2 regions of the Sphingomonas sp. 22R3R2A-7 genome follow, and region 2 is predicted to be linked to the other one. Evidence: riboswitches for the same ligand, from Rfam matches in the RefSeq annotation. Region 2 holds a riboswitch; the other holds the start of a gene.
What was found. A riboswitch is a leader RNA that binds a small molecule or an ion and turns the genes downstream of it on or off. The one in region 2 is predicted to bind cobalamin.
Positions count from the first base shown of each region.

Region 1: another riboswitch for cobalamin. It lies ahead of QP165_RS16360 (HoxN/HupN/NixA family nickel/cobalt transporter); the one in region 2 lies ahead of QP165_RS01330 (DUF1636 domain-containing protein).

Region 1 covers NZ_JASPFR010000001.1:3,411,175-3,416,377, forward strand. The annotation lists gene QP165_RS16345 (ComEC/Rec2 family competence protein) at 1-1,167, shown strand, start outside; partial or broken gene lexA (transcriptional repressor LexA) at 1,501-2,215, opposite strand; partial or broken gene QP165_RS16355 (molybdopterin molybdotransferase MoeA) at 2,283-3,466, opposite strand; cobalamin riboswitch at 3,722-3,933, shown strand; gene QP165_RS16360 (HoxN/HupN/NixA family nickel/cobalt transporter) at 4,162-5,151, shown strand.
Region 2 covers NZ_JASPFR010000001.1:287,437-292,639, forward strand. The annotation lists gene QP165_RS01320 (FecCD family ABC transporter permease) at 60-1,001, shown strand; gene QP165_RS01325 (ABC transporter ATP-binding protein) at 1,039-1,779, shown strand; cobalamin riboswitch at 1,801-1,987, shown strand; gene QP165_RS01330 (DUF1636 domain-containing protein) at 2,095-2,502, shown strand; partial or broken gene cobT (nicotinate-nucleotide--dimethylbenzimidazole phosphoribosyltransferase) at 2,499-3,511, shown strand; gene QP165_RS01340 (histidine phosphatase family protein) at 3,508-4,086, shown strand; gene cobS (adenosylcobinamide-GDP ribazoletransferase) at 4,083-4,799, shown strand; gene QP165_RS01350 (cobyric acid synthase) at 4,767-5,203, opposite strand, start outside.

The DNA.
Region 1 (5,203 bases), 3.1 Mb from region 2:
GTCGCCGCGCTGCTCGTGCTCGCGGCGCTGGCGATGGGGCGCGAGGCGATGACGTTGCGGCTGGTCGCGGCGGGGGCGATGTGCGTGATGCTGGTGCGCCCGGACTCCGCCGCGGGGCCGAGCTTCCAGTTGTCGTTCGCCGCGATCACGGCGATCATCGCGCTCCACGAACATCCTGCGATCCGGGAATTCTTCGGTGCGCACGAAGAGCGCCGTCTGGCGCGGGTCGCCCGCGGGCTCGGATCGCTGCTGCTGACCGGGCTGGTCGTCGAGATCGCGCTGATGCCGATCGCCGTCTATCACTTCCACAAGGCGGGCGTTTACGGCGCGTTCGCCAATATCGTCGCGATCCCGCTGACGACGTTCGTGATCATGCCGCTTGAGGCGCTGGCGCTCCTGCTCGACGGGGTCGGCGTTGGCGGGATCGTCTGGCCCCTCGTTCAGCTGCCGCTCGACGCACTGCTCTGGCTGGCACACCGGGTCGCCGCGGCGCCCGGCGCGGTCCGATCGCTGCCCGCGATGCCCGACGCGGCGTTCGCGGCGATGGTGACCGGCGGGCTGTGGATCGCGGTCTGGCGGACGCGCTGGCGGCGGCTGGGTGCGGTCCCGCTTGCGATCGGCGCGATCTGGGCGCTGACGACGCCGCCGCCCGATATCCTGGTGACCGGCGACGGGCGGCACGTCGCAGTGCGGACGGCGGCGGGGCTGGCGCTGCTGCGCGACCGGGCGGGGGCGTATATGCGCGACACGCTGGCGGAAAATGGCGGCGTCGACGGCGAGCCGTTGCTGCTGGCGGATCAGCCCGATGCGCGGTGCAGCCGTGACCTGTGCATGACGGATGTCGTGGCAGGCGGACGGCGCTGGCGCGTGCTGGCGACGCGCAGCATGTATCGCGTGCCGATCGCCGAACTCGTCGCCGCGTGTCGCGCGGCGGATATCGTCGTCAGCGAGCGGGGGCTGCCAAAGACGTGCGAACCGCGGTGGCTGAGGCTTGACCGGTCGACGCTGCAACATACCGACGGTGTCGCGCTGACGTTGCGGACGGGGCGGGTGGCGACGGTCCTCGAACCTGGTGACCGGCATCCCTGGCGTATGCCACCGACGCTCGAACGATCCGCGGGGCGGTTCGGCCACGGGGCCGGGCGCCGGGTCCGGTCCTGGTCGTAAGCGGAGCGCACCGACGTTCGGGATGACAACGCGCTCGTGCTAACTCCTGACGGGATTTTCTGGCTGGTGGACCGTTGGCGGTAATGGCTTTGCTGTATCGTGCGGGCTGGATCAGTTCCGGCTCCCGCATCGAGCCTGGGCCCGCGCTGAACGGTTTGCGTATCCGGGACTAACGGGACGAGGCTCTTGGCTCTGGATCCTGACTTTCGTCAGGATGACGGGGGTAAGCCAGAGCCGGAATAGGAGTGAGGCTTTTTTCCGGTCCTGACAGCTGGCGAAAGGGTGCAGGAAAGCGTCGACCGCTTCGTCGCCTCCCTCCCGCGTACCCCATAGTCAGTCGTAACGCCGCAGGATGCCCGACAGCTTGCCCTGCACACGGACCTGCGCGGGCGCGTAGCGTTGCGGGTCATAGGAGCGGTTGGCGGGATCGAGCCGGACCATCGCGCCTTCGCGGCGGAAATATTTGAGCGTCGCCTCGCTGTCCTCGATCAGTGCGACGACGATCTCGCCGTCGCGGGCGGTCTCGGTGCGGCGGATCAGCGCATAGTCGCCATCGAGAATTCCCGCATCGACCATCAGAATCGCCGGACACCTCGAGCGCATAATGCTCGCCCGAGCCGAGCAAGGCGGCGGGGACGGCCAGCATCGAGCTGCCTTCGAACGCCTCGATCGGCACGCCTGCGGCGATCCGCCCGTGCAGCGGAATCTCGACGACGTCGTTCGCGGCGACCGGGATATGCGCCGGGCGCACGCTGGGCGACGGCTCGGCGTTTGCCGGAGCGGCCGGGGGCGCGGGCTTCGCGGCGGCCGATTTCGTCGCGGGCATGTCCGGACGCTCGGGCATCCGCAGGATCTCGAGCGCGCGCGCGCGGTTCGGCAGGCGGCGGATGAAATTGCGCTCCTCGAGCGCGCTGATCAGGCGGTGGACGCCCGATTTGGATTTCAGGTCGAGCGCGTCCTTCATCTCCTCGAACGAGGGCGAAACGCCCGTCTCTGCGAGGCGATCGTTGATGAAGCAGACAAGCTCGTGCTGCTTGCGCGTGAGCATAGCGGTTCTCCGTCCGGAACAGACGAGGAACTTCTATGGAACACAATGTCCGGCGTCAAGCGATCCGTCAGGCGATGATGAGGATTTCCGCCGAGTCGCCCGCACGCGCGGCCGGCGCGTCGCCGTCGCGGACGATCAGGCAGGTCGACCGCGCGAGCGTGAGGAGCATCGAGCTGTCCTGGATGGTCGAGGCATAGGCGCGCCCGTCGCGCAGTTCGGCGCGCATGTAGTCGGTACGCGACTCGTTCGGCGGCAGATCCTCGCCGAGCAGCGCGTGCGTCGTCTGCGGGAGCGGATCGCGCGCGCCGAGCATATGCGCGACGACCGGGCGGACGAACAGGATCGCGGTGACGAAGGCGGAAACGGGGTTGCCGGGCAGGCCGAGCAACATCGTCCGACCGAGCGTCCCCGCCATCATCGGCTTGCCCGGGCGAAGCGCGATCCGCCAGAAGTCGATGCTGCCGCCCGCCGCTTCGATCGCGGGGCGGACGAGATCATGGTCGCCGACCGACGCGCCACCGGTCGTCACGAGCAGGTCGGCGTCGACGCCTGCAAATGCGTCGCGCAGCGTGTCGAGACGATCGGGCAGGATGCCGAGATCGACGATGTCGACGGGCAGATCGGCGAGCAGCGCCGCCAGCATGATGCCGTTCGATTCGGGCAGGGGGACGGGATCCTCCGTCGAACCGGGGGGACGAGTTCGTCGCCGGTCGCGGCGACCGCGACGCGCAGGCGCCGCCCGACGGGGAGCGCGCCATGCCCGCCGGTCGCGGCGACGGCGATGCGCGCCGGGCTCAGCCGGTCACCCTGGGCGATCAGCCGCGTGCCGGTGGCGAAGTCGAGGCCCTTTCGGCGCGTGTTGCGGCCTTCGTACGCGGGGCCATCGCCGTCGAGCGACAGGCGGTCGCCGTCGCGTGCGGCCTCTTCCTGGACGAGCACGGTGTTCGCGCCGGCGGGCATCGCCGCGCCCGTGAAGATGCGCGTCGCCTCGCCCGCGCCGACGGTACCCGCAAAGGGGCGGCCCGCAGCGCTTTCGCCGATCACGCGCCACGGCCCCGGCATGTCGGCAAAGCGGATCGCATAGCCGTCCATCGCCGAAAGATCGGTTGCGGGCTGGGTCCGGCGCGCGAGGATATCCTCCGCCGCCCAGCGCCCGATCGCGGCGCGCAAGGGAACGCGCTCGGCAGGAACGCGCGCGGCCATCGCGAAAAGGCGGGCCTGGGCTTCGGCAACGGGGACGAGAGGGGGCATGAAGGCTCCGGTGGGCAGGCGTGGGAAAGGATGCGGGGGGATCGATGCGGGGGCTGGAGGCAGATGGGGTAAGCGGCTGGTCGTATGAACCCGCGAACGGGGATAGCGGGCCGCGTTACGGGTGGCGATGGTGCGATAACGTCCCGACCCGCCGAGACGTTGCGGATCGCGGTGCGCGACGGTGCCGCATGCAAATCCTGTCGTCAGCCGCGGCAAAGCGCGCTAACCTGGATTGGCTGATCGGGCGCAACCCGGATCGGTACAGATCGCGTCGGTGCCCCTCGGGGCTTGAATGGGAATGCGGTGCGGGGTTCGCCCCAATGCCGTGGCTGTCCCTGCAACTGTAAGCGGCGAGCGACACGCACGCGCCCCCTCAAAAAGGGCAGCCACTGGGCCATCGGCCTGGGAAGGTGTGCGTCGAGCCTTGACCCGCGAGCCAGGAGACCTGCCGGCGTCTGGTCGCTCTTGTCCCGGTCCAGGGGGTGACCGAGGCACGGCAAGCGCCGTCTGAGCGACGACCATGTGGCTGGGGCCGCATCGGCGACGCGTGCCGGCCGCTCATGGCGTCCGGCCGGCGCACGTCCCGGCCGTTCGCGCGGCAGGCCCCCGCCCGCGTCGGACGCCGGGGGGTAGACATGACGAGCTTGACGATCGAACGACCGGTGCGAGGCTCCGTGCGCAAGCGTGTGGGTGTGATGTTCGCGATGCTGGTCGCCGCGAACATCGCCGCGTGGGGGTGGGCGTTCTCGCTGTTCCACGAACAGCCGCTGATGCTCGGAACCGCATTGCTCGCCTGGGGGCTTGGCCTGCGTCACGCGGTCGATGCCGATCACATCGCGGCGATCGACAATGTGACGCGCAAGCTGATGCAGGAGGGGCAGCGGCCGATCGCGGTCGGATTCTGGTTTGCGATCGGGCATTCGGGGATCGTCCTGATCGCCGCGGTCGCGATCGCGCTGACCGCCAATGCGCTGTCGCAGTTCGAGGCGTTCAAGCAGGTCGGCGGCGTCGTCGCGACGATGATCTCCGCGCTGTTCCTCTTTACGATCGCGGCGATGAACCTGATCATCCTGCGATCGGTGTGGCGGACGTTCGGGCACGTCCGGCGCGGCGGGGCCTATGTCGAGGAGGATCTCGACCTGTTGCTCGGCAATCGCGGGCTGCTCGCGCGGCTGTTCCGGCCGATGTTCCGGCTGGTGACGCAAAGCTGGCACATGGCGCCGCTTGGCTTCCTGTTCGGGCTGGGGTTCGACACCGCGACCGAGGTGGCGATCCTGGGGCTGTCCGCGAGCCAGGCGGCGGACGGTCTGTCGATCGGCACGGTGCTGGTGCTGCCGGTGCTGTTCGCGGTGGGGATGGCGCTGGTCGACACCGCCGACGGCGTGGTGATGCTCGGCGCGTACGAGTGGGCGTTCGTGAAGCCGATCCGCAAGCTGTACTACAACATCACGATCACGCTGATCTCGGCGATCGTCGCGATCGCGATCGGGGGAATCGAGACGCTGGCGCTGATCGGGTCGAAGCTGGGGCTGAGCGGCGGCGTGTGGGACGCTGCTGCCGCGCTGGGGGAAAATTTCAACGGGCTGGGGTTCGCGATCATCGCGCTGTTCGTCGCGTGCTGGGTGCTGAGCTTTGCGATCTATCGGTGGAAGCGGTTCGACGAGATCGACGTGGTGCGGGGGTAAGGTCTTCGCTGATCCTCCCCCGCCAGGGGGAGGATTGTGAGGGCGATGTGCA
Region 2 (5,203 bases):
TCAGGATCAGGCGCGTGACGCGCGGACGGTTGCTCGGCGGACTGATGCTGCTTGCCGCTATGGCGGGGGTGGCGTCGGTTGCGATCGGTAGCGCCGCGATCCCGCCGGGTCGCGTTTTCGAAGCGCTGATCGGACATGGCGACCCGATCGAGCGCGCGATCCTGCTCGAGCTGCGGCTTCCGCGCGCCATTCTCGGGCTGGCGGTCGGCGCGATGCTTGGGCTGTCGGGTGCCGCCCTGCAGGGGTTTCTGCGCAATCCGCTTGCCGAGCCATCGGTCCTCGGCGCCTCGAACGGCGCGTCGCTCGGGGCGGTGATCGCGCTGTACTTCGGGGTCGCGGAGATACACCCGGCGATGTTGCCCGCGCTGGCGATCATCGGGGCGTTCGCCGCGCTTGGACTGTTGTTCGTGTTGTCGGCGGGATCGGAAAGTGCGTTGTCGCTGATCCTTGCGGGCATCGCGGTGGGAACGCTCGCCGTTGCCGGGGTCAGCCTTGCCCTGAACCTCTCGCCCAATCCGTTCGCGGCGATGGAGATCATGACCTGGCTGCTCGGATCGCTTGAAGATCGTTCGTTCACGCACGTGATGCTCGCGCTGCCGTGTATCGCGGTCGGGATCGTGCTGGTGGCATGGGACGGGCGCGCGCTCGATGCGCTGACGCTCGGAGAAGATGGCGCGCGCGCGCTGGGTGTCGATCTCCGCTACACGCGTGCCCGGATACTTGTCGGGATCGCGGTCGGTGTCGGCGGTGCCGTCGCGGTTTCGGGCGCGATCGGGTTCATCGGGCTGATCGTCCCGCACCTGATCCGTCCGCTGACCGACCGGTCGCCATCGGCGATCCTGCTGCCATCCGCGATCGGCGGCGCCGCGCTGCTGACCTTCGCCGATGTCCTGGTGCGCGTGATCCCCACCTCGAGCGAACTCAAGCTCGGCGTGGTCACCGCGTTTCTGGGCGTGCCGGTGTTCGTTGTCCAACTGATGCGCGAGCGGCGGTCATGGTGAGCCTCGCCACAAAAATCTGGTCGTTCGTCGCGCTGGCGTGGACGTCGTCGAACAGGTCAGCTTTTCCGCCGCTGGCGGGGCGTTGATCGGTATCGTCGGTCCCAACGGCGCAGGAAAGTCGACGCTGGTGCAGGCGCTGTTGGGGCTCGTCGCCTCGACGGGGGATATCCTGCTCGATGGACAGCCGCTTGGCCGACGCTCGCGCGCGCAGATCGCGCGAACGATTGCGTATCTGCCTCAGGGCCAGAGCCTGCACTGGCCATTGAGTGTCGACCGGCTCGTCGCGCTGGGACGGTTGCCGCATCTGGCGCCGCTGTCGCGCATGACGACGGAAGACCGGGGCGCGGTCGACCGGGCCATGGCGACGGCGGACGTAACGGCGTTCGCGACACGGACGGCGACCGAATTGTCGGGCGGCGAGCGCGCCCGGGTCCTCCTTGCCCGCGCGCTCGCGGTCGAGGCGCCCGCGCTGATCGTCGACGAGCCGCTCGCGTCGCTCGATCCCGCGCACCAGATGCGCGTGATGGAAATCCTGCGGGATCAGGCTACGCGCGGGGTCTTGGTAGTCGCGGTGCTTCATGATCTGAGCCTTGCCGCACGCTATTGCGACCGGTTGATGATGATCGACCGCGGGCGGCTGGTCGCGGATGGCTCGCCGGACGCCGTGCTGACGCCGGAACGCCTGCGCGAGACCTATGGTATCCGCGCCTGGTTCGGATCGGCGGCGAACGTGCCGCTCATCGTTCCCATCGCGCGCGCGACGTCACGGCACGATTGACCCGCGCCCGGCGACACGCCTATTCGGGGTGCTGCGACAGGTTCCCCGGCGACGGGGATGAAAAGGGAACGGGAGAACCCCGGCTGCCCCTGCAACTGTAAGCGGCGAGCCATCGTGCCATCATGCCATTGGGATCCCGGTCCCGAGAAGGCGGTGCGGAGGGCTGTGACCCGTGAGCCAGGAGACCTGCCCGTCGCAGTCGTCTTTCGTCCGGCCAGGGTGCGCCGAGCGGACGGGGGTGAACCCGAGCGACGACATAACCAGTCTGCGGTCCGAGGCCGCGGGCGCGTATGTCATGGGGTTTCAATGCCAAATATTCTGGTTCCCGCCGAAGACGGTGCGGCCGTCGTCGCCTGCAGCACCTGCCGCGCGTCCACCGACGCGAAGGACGATGCCGAGGGCATGCGGGGCGGTGCGAGACTCGTCGCTGCACTGGAGGCGGTTCAGGCAAGCGATTCGCGCTATGCCGGAATTGCGGTTCAGGCGATGCCGTGCCTGTTCGCCTGTCAGGACTTCTGCACCATCCATGTCCGCGGACCCGCGAAGATCGGTTATGTGCTGGGGCGCTTCACGCCTGACAAGGACGCGGCGCGGGCGATCCTCGATTATGCCGTGCTGCATGCGGAGAGTGCGGAGGGGCAGGTGCCGTTCCGGCAATGGCCTGCGGGGATCAAGGGGCATTTCATCACCCGGACGCCGCCCGCCGGCTATGTCGCGCAGTGACGCTGTTCCCCACGGTTGCGGCGTTTGAGGCGGCACTGAAGGCCCTTCCTGCGGCAGACGACGCCGCGCGAGAGGCCGCATCGCTGCGGCAGGGGCAGTTGACCAAGCCGCCCGGGTCGCTTGGCCGATTGGAAGACCTCGCGGTCTTCATGGCGGGTTGGCAAGGGCGCGAGCGGCCGCGGTTCGAGCGCGCACGAGCGGCGATTTTCGCGGGAAATCACGGCGTTGCGGTGCACGGGGTCAGCGCCTTTCCGGTCTCCGTCACCGCACAGATGGTTGACAATTTCCGCCGTGGGGGCGCGGCGATCAATGCGCTGGCGGATGCCGTCGGGCTCGAGCTCGTCATCGCCGACATTGATCTGGAAACCCCTACCGCGGATTTCACGACGGCACCGGCGATGGACGAAACGGAATGTCTCACCGCACTCAACATCGGCGCCGACGTCGTCGTGCCGGGGCTCGACATGCTTGTCGTGGGAGAGATGGGGATCGGGAATTCTACGTCGGCCGCAGCGCTGTGTCTGCGCAGTTACGGCGGAACCGCCGCGGACTGGGTTGGCCCGGGGACGGGGGTTGATGTGGCGGGACTCGCGCGGAAAATCGCGGTGGTTGAGGCTGGGATTGGGCGGCATGATGAATTCCCTCGTACGCCGTTCGAGACGTTGCGGCGGGTGGGGGGCGTGAGATCGTGGCGATCGCTGGCGCGGTTGTGGCGGCGCGGGTGGCGGGGGTGCCGGTAGTGCTCGACGGGTTCATTTCGTCGGCGGCGATCGCGCCGATTGCGGCGGCGTATCCTAGCATTGTGGAGCACTGCATTGCCGGCCATTGTTCGGCCGAACCGGGGCATGAGCGATTGCTCGCCGCGCTGAAACTCGAGCCTTTACTGCGGCTTGGGATGCGGTTGGGGGAGGGAAGCGGGGCGGCGGTTGCGGTCGGGGTGATCCGGTCGGCGCTCGCGGCGCATGACGGGATGGCGACGTTTGCCGAGGCGGGGGTGTCGGTGGCGTGAGTGGGGCGTTCCTGCTCCACCTGTTGCGGCATGGGGCGCCTGAACTGACCGGGCGGATGCTGGGGCGGACCGATAGTCCGGTCACGGCGGAGGGACTGGCGGCCTGTGTGGCGCGGGTAAAGTCACTGGATTTCAAAGGGCTGGTCTGTTCTGATCTCATGCGATCGCAGGCCATTGCGGATGCGATCGGGCGGGAGCGGGGGCTGGCTCCAACGACGGACGCGCGGTGGCGGGAGCTGGATTTCGGGGACTGGGACGGGCTGGCTGCGGCGGAGATCGACGCTGCGGCGTTGCAGCAATTCTGGGACGATCCGGATGGGGCACCGCCACCGGGTGGGGAACGATGGAGCGATCTGGTCGCGCGAATTACCGCCGCGATAGAAGATCTTACACCTGAAACCTCATTGATCGTGACACATGGCGGGGCGATCCGTGCGGCGCTGAAAGCGCTGTGCGGGTTCGGGTTGCGCGAGCTCTGGGCGTTCGATTTGCCCTATGCGGCGCTCGTTACGCTACGGATCTGGCCGGACCGGACGGCGCAGATCGTGGCGCTGCACACGGATCCAGTTTCGTGAAGCGGCTGATCGTCGCCTTCGGGTTCCTGACGCGCGTGCCGATGCCGCAAGTTGCTGCGGACGCTGCGGATTTTGCCGCCGCGATCCGGTGGTACCCGGTCGTCGGGGCGTGCATCGGGGTGGTCGTCGCGGTAGCGGGGTGGGTCGGCGCGCTGATCGATCCGTGGACCGGTGCGCTCGCCGCGCTGACGATTTGGGTAGCGATTACAGGGGCTTTGCACCTGGACGGGCTGGCAGATCTGGCAGACGGGCTGGGTGCCGCGCATGGCGACCGCGACAGGCTGATCGCGGTGATGGCGGATCCGCATATCGGCAGCTTCGGCGTTGTGATGATCGCCCTGCAAATCCTTGCAAAGCTTGTCTTATTGCATGCCGTTTCGACACAGGGATGGGCGGTCGTGATCGTCGTCCCGATGCTCGCGCGGATCGGGCCGTTGTGCTGGGCGCGGTGGGTGCCGCTGCTGCGGGAGGGCGGGCTGGGAGGGATGGTGGCAGGGAAGATCAGGGTGCACGATCTGGTCTTTTGGGGGTGCGTAACAGGGTGTTTAGGGGTGCCTGTGCATGCCGTTGCAGGGGCCCCTGCACTGATCGCTGTATTCGGCTGGTGGCTCATCCGGCGGGTTGGGGGCGTATCCGGGGATTGCCACGGCGCGGGGATCGAATTCGTCGAGACCGGGATGCTAGTCGCGCTCGCCATTGCCGGCCGCGTTTGAGCCCGCGAGCTTCGACACTGCGATCAGCGCGTCGATATCGAGATGGCGTTCGAGCGTTTCCGCAATCGCATCGAGCGCGGCGTCGATCGACGCCGCATGGTCGGGCCCGACCGCATCGACCCCGAGCCGGGTGAGCCAGGCGCGGCGCTGATCCGCGAGGCCGAGCAGGCCGTGGACATAGCTGCCCGCAACGAGCCCGTCGGGACTGACCGCGCCGTCGCGGCGGCCATCGTCGCGGGTCGTGAGTGCGCGCGCGGTGTCGGGGCCGGTGGTTTCGCCGATATGGATCTCATAGCCGTCGAACCGTGCGCCGATCGCGGTGCCGGCGACGCGTTCGAGCGTCTTGGCGGGGGACAGGATCGTCGCGACGTCGAGCAGGCCGAGCCCTGGGGCGATACCGGCGG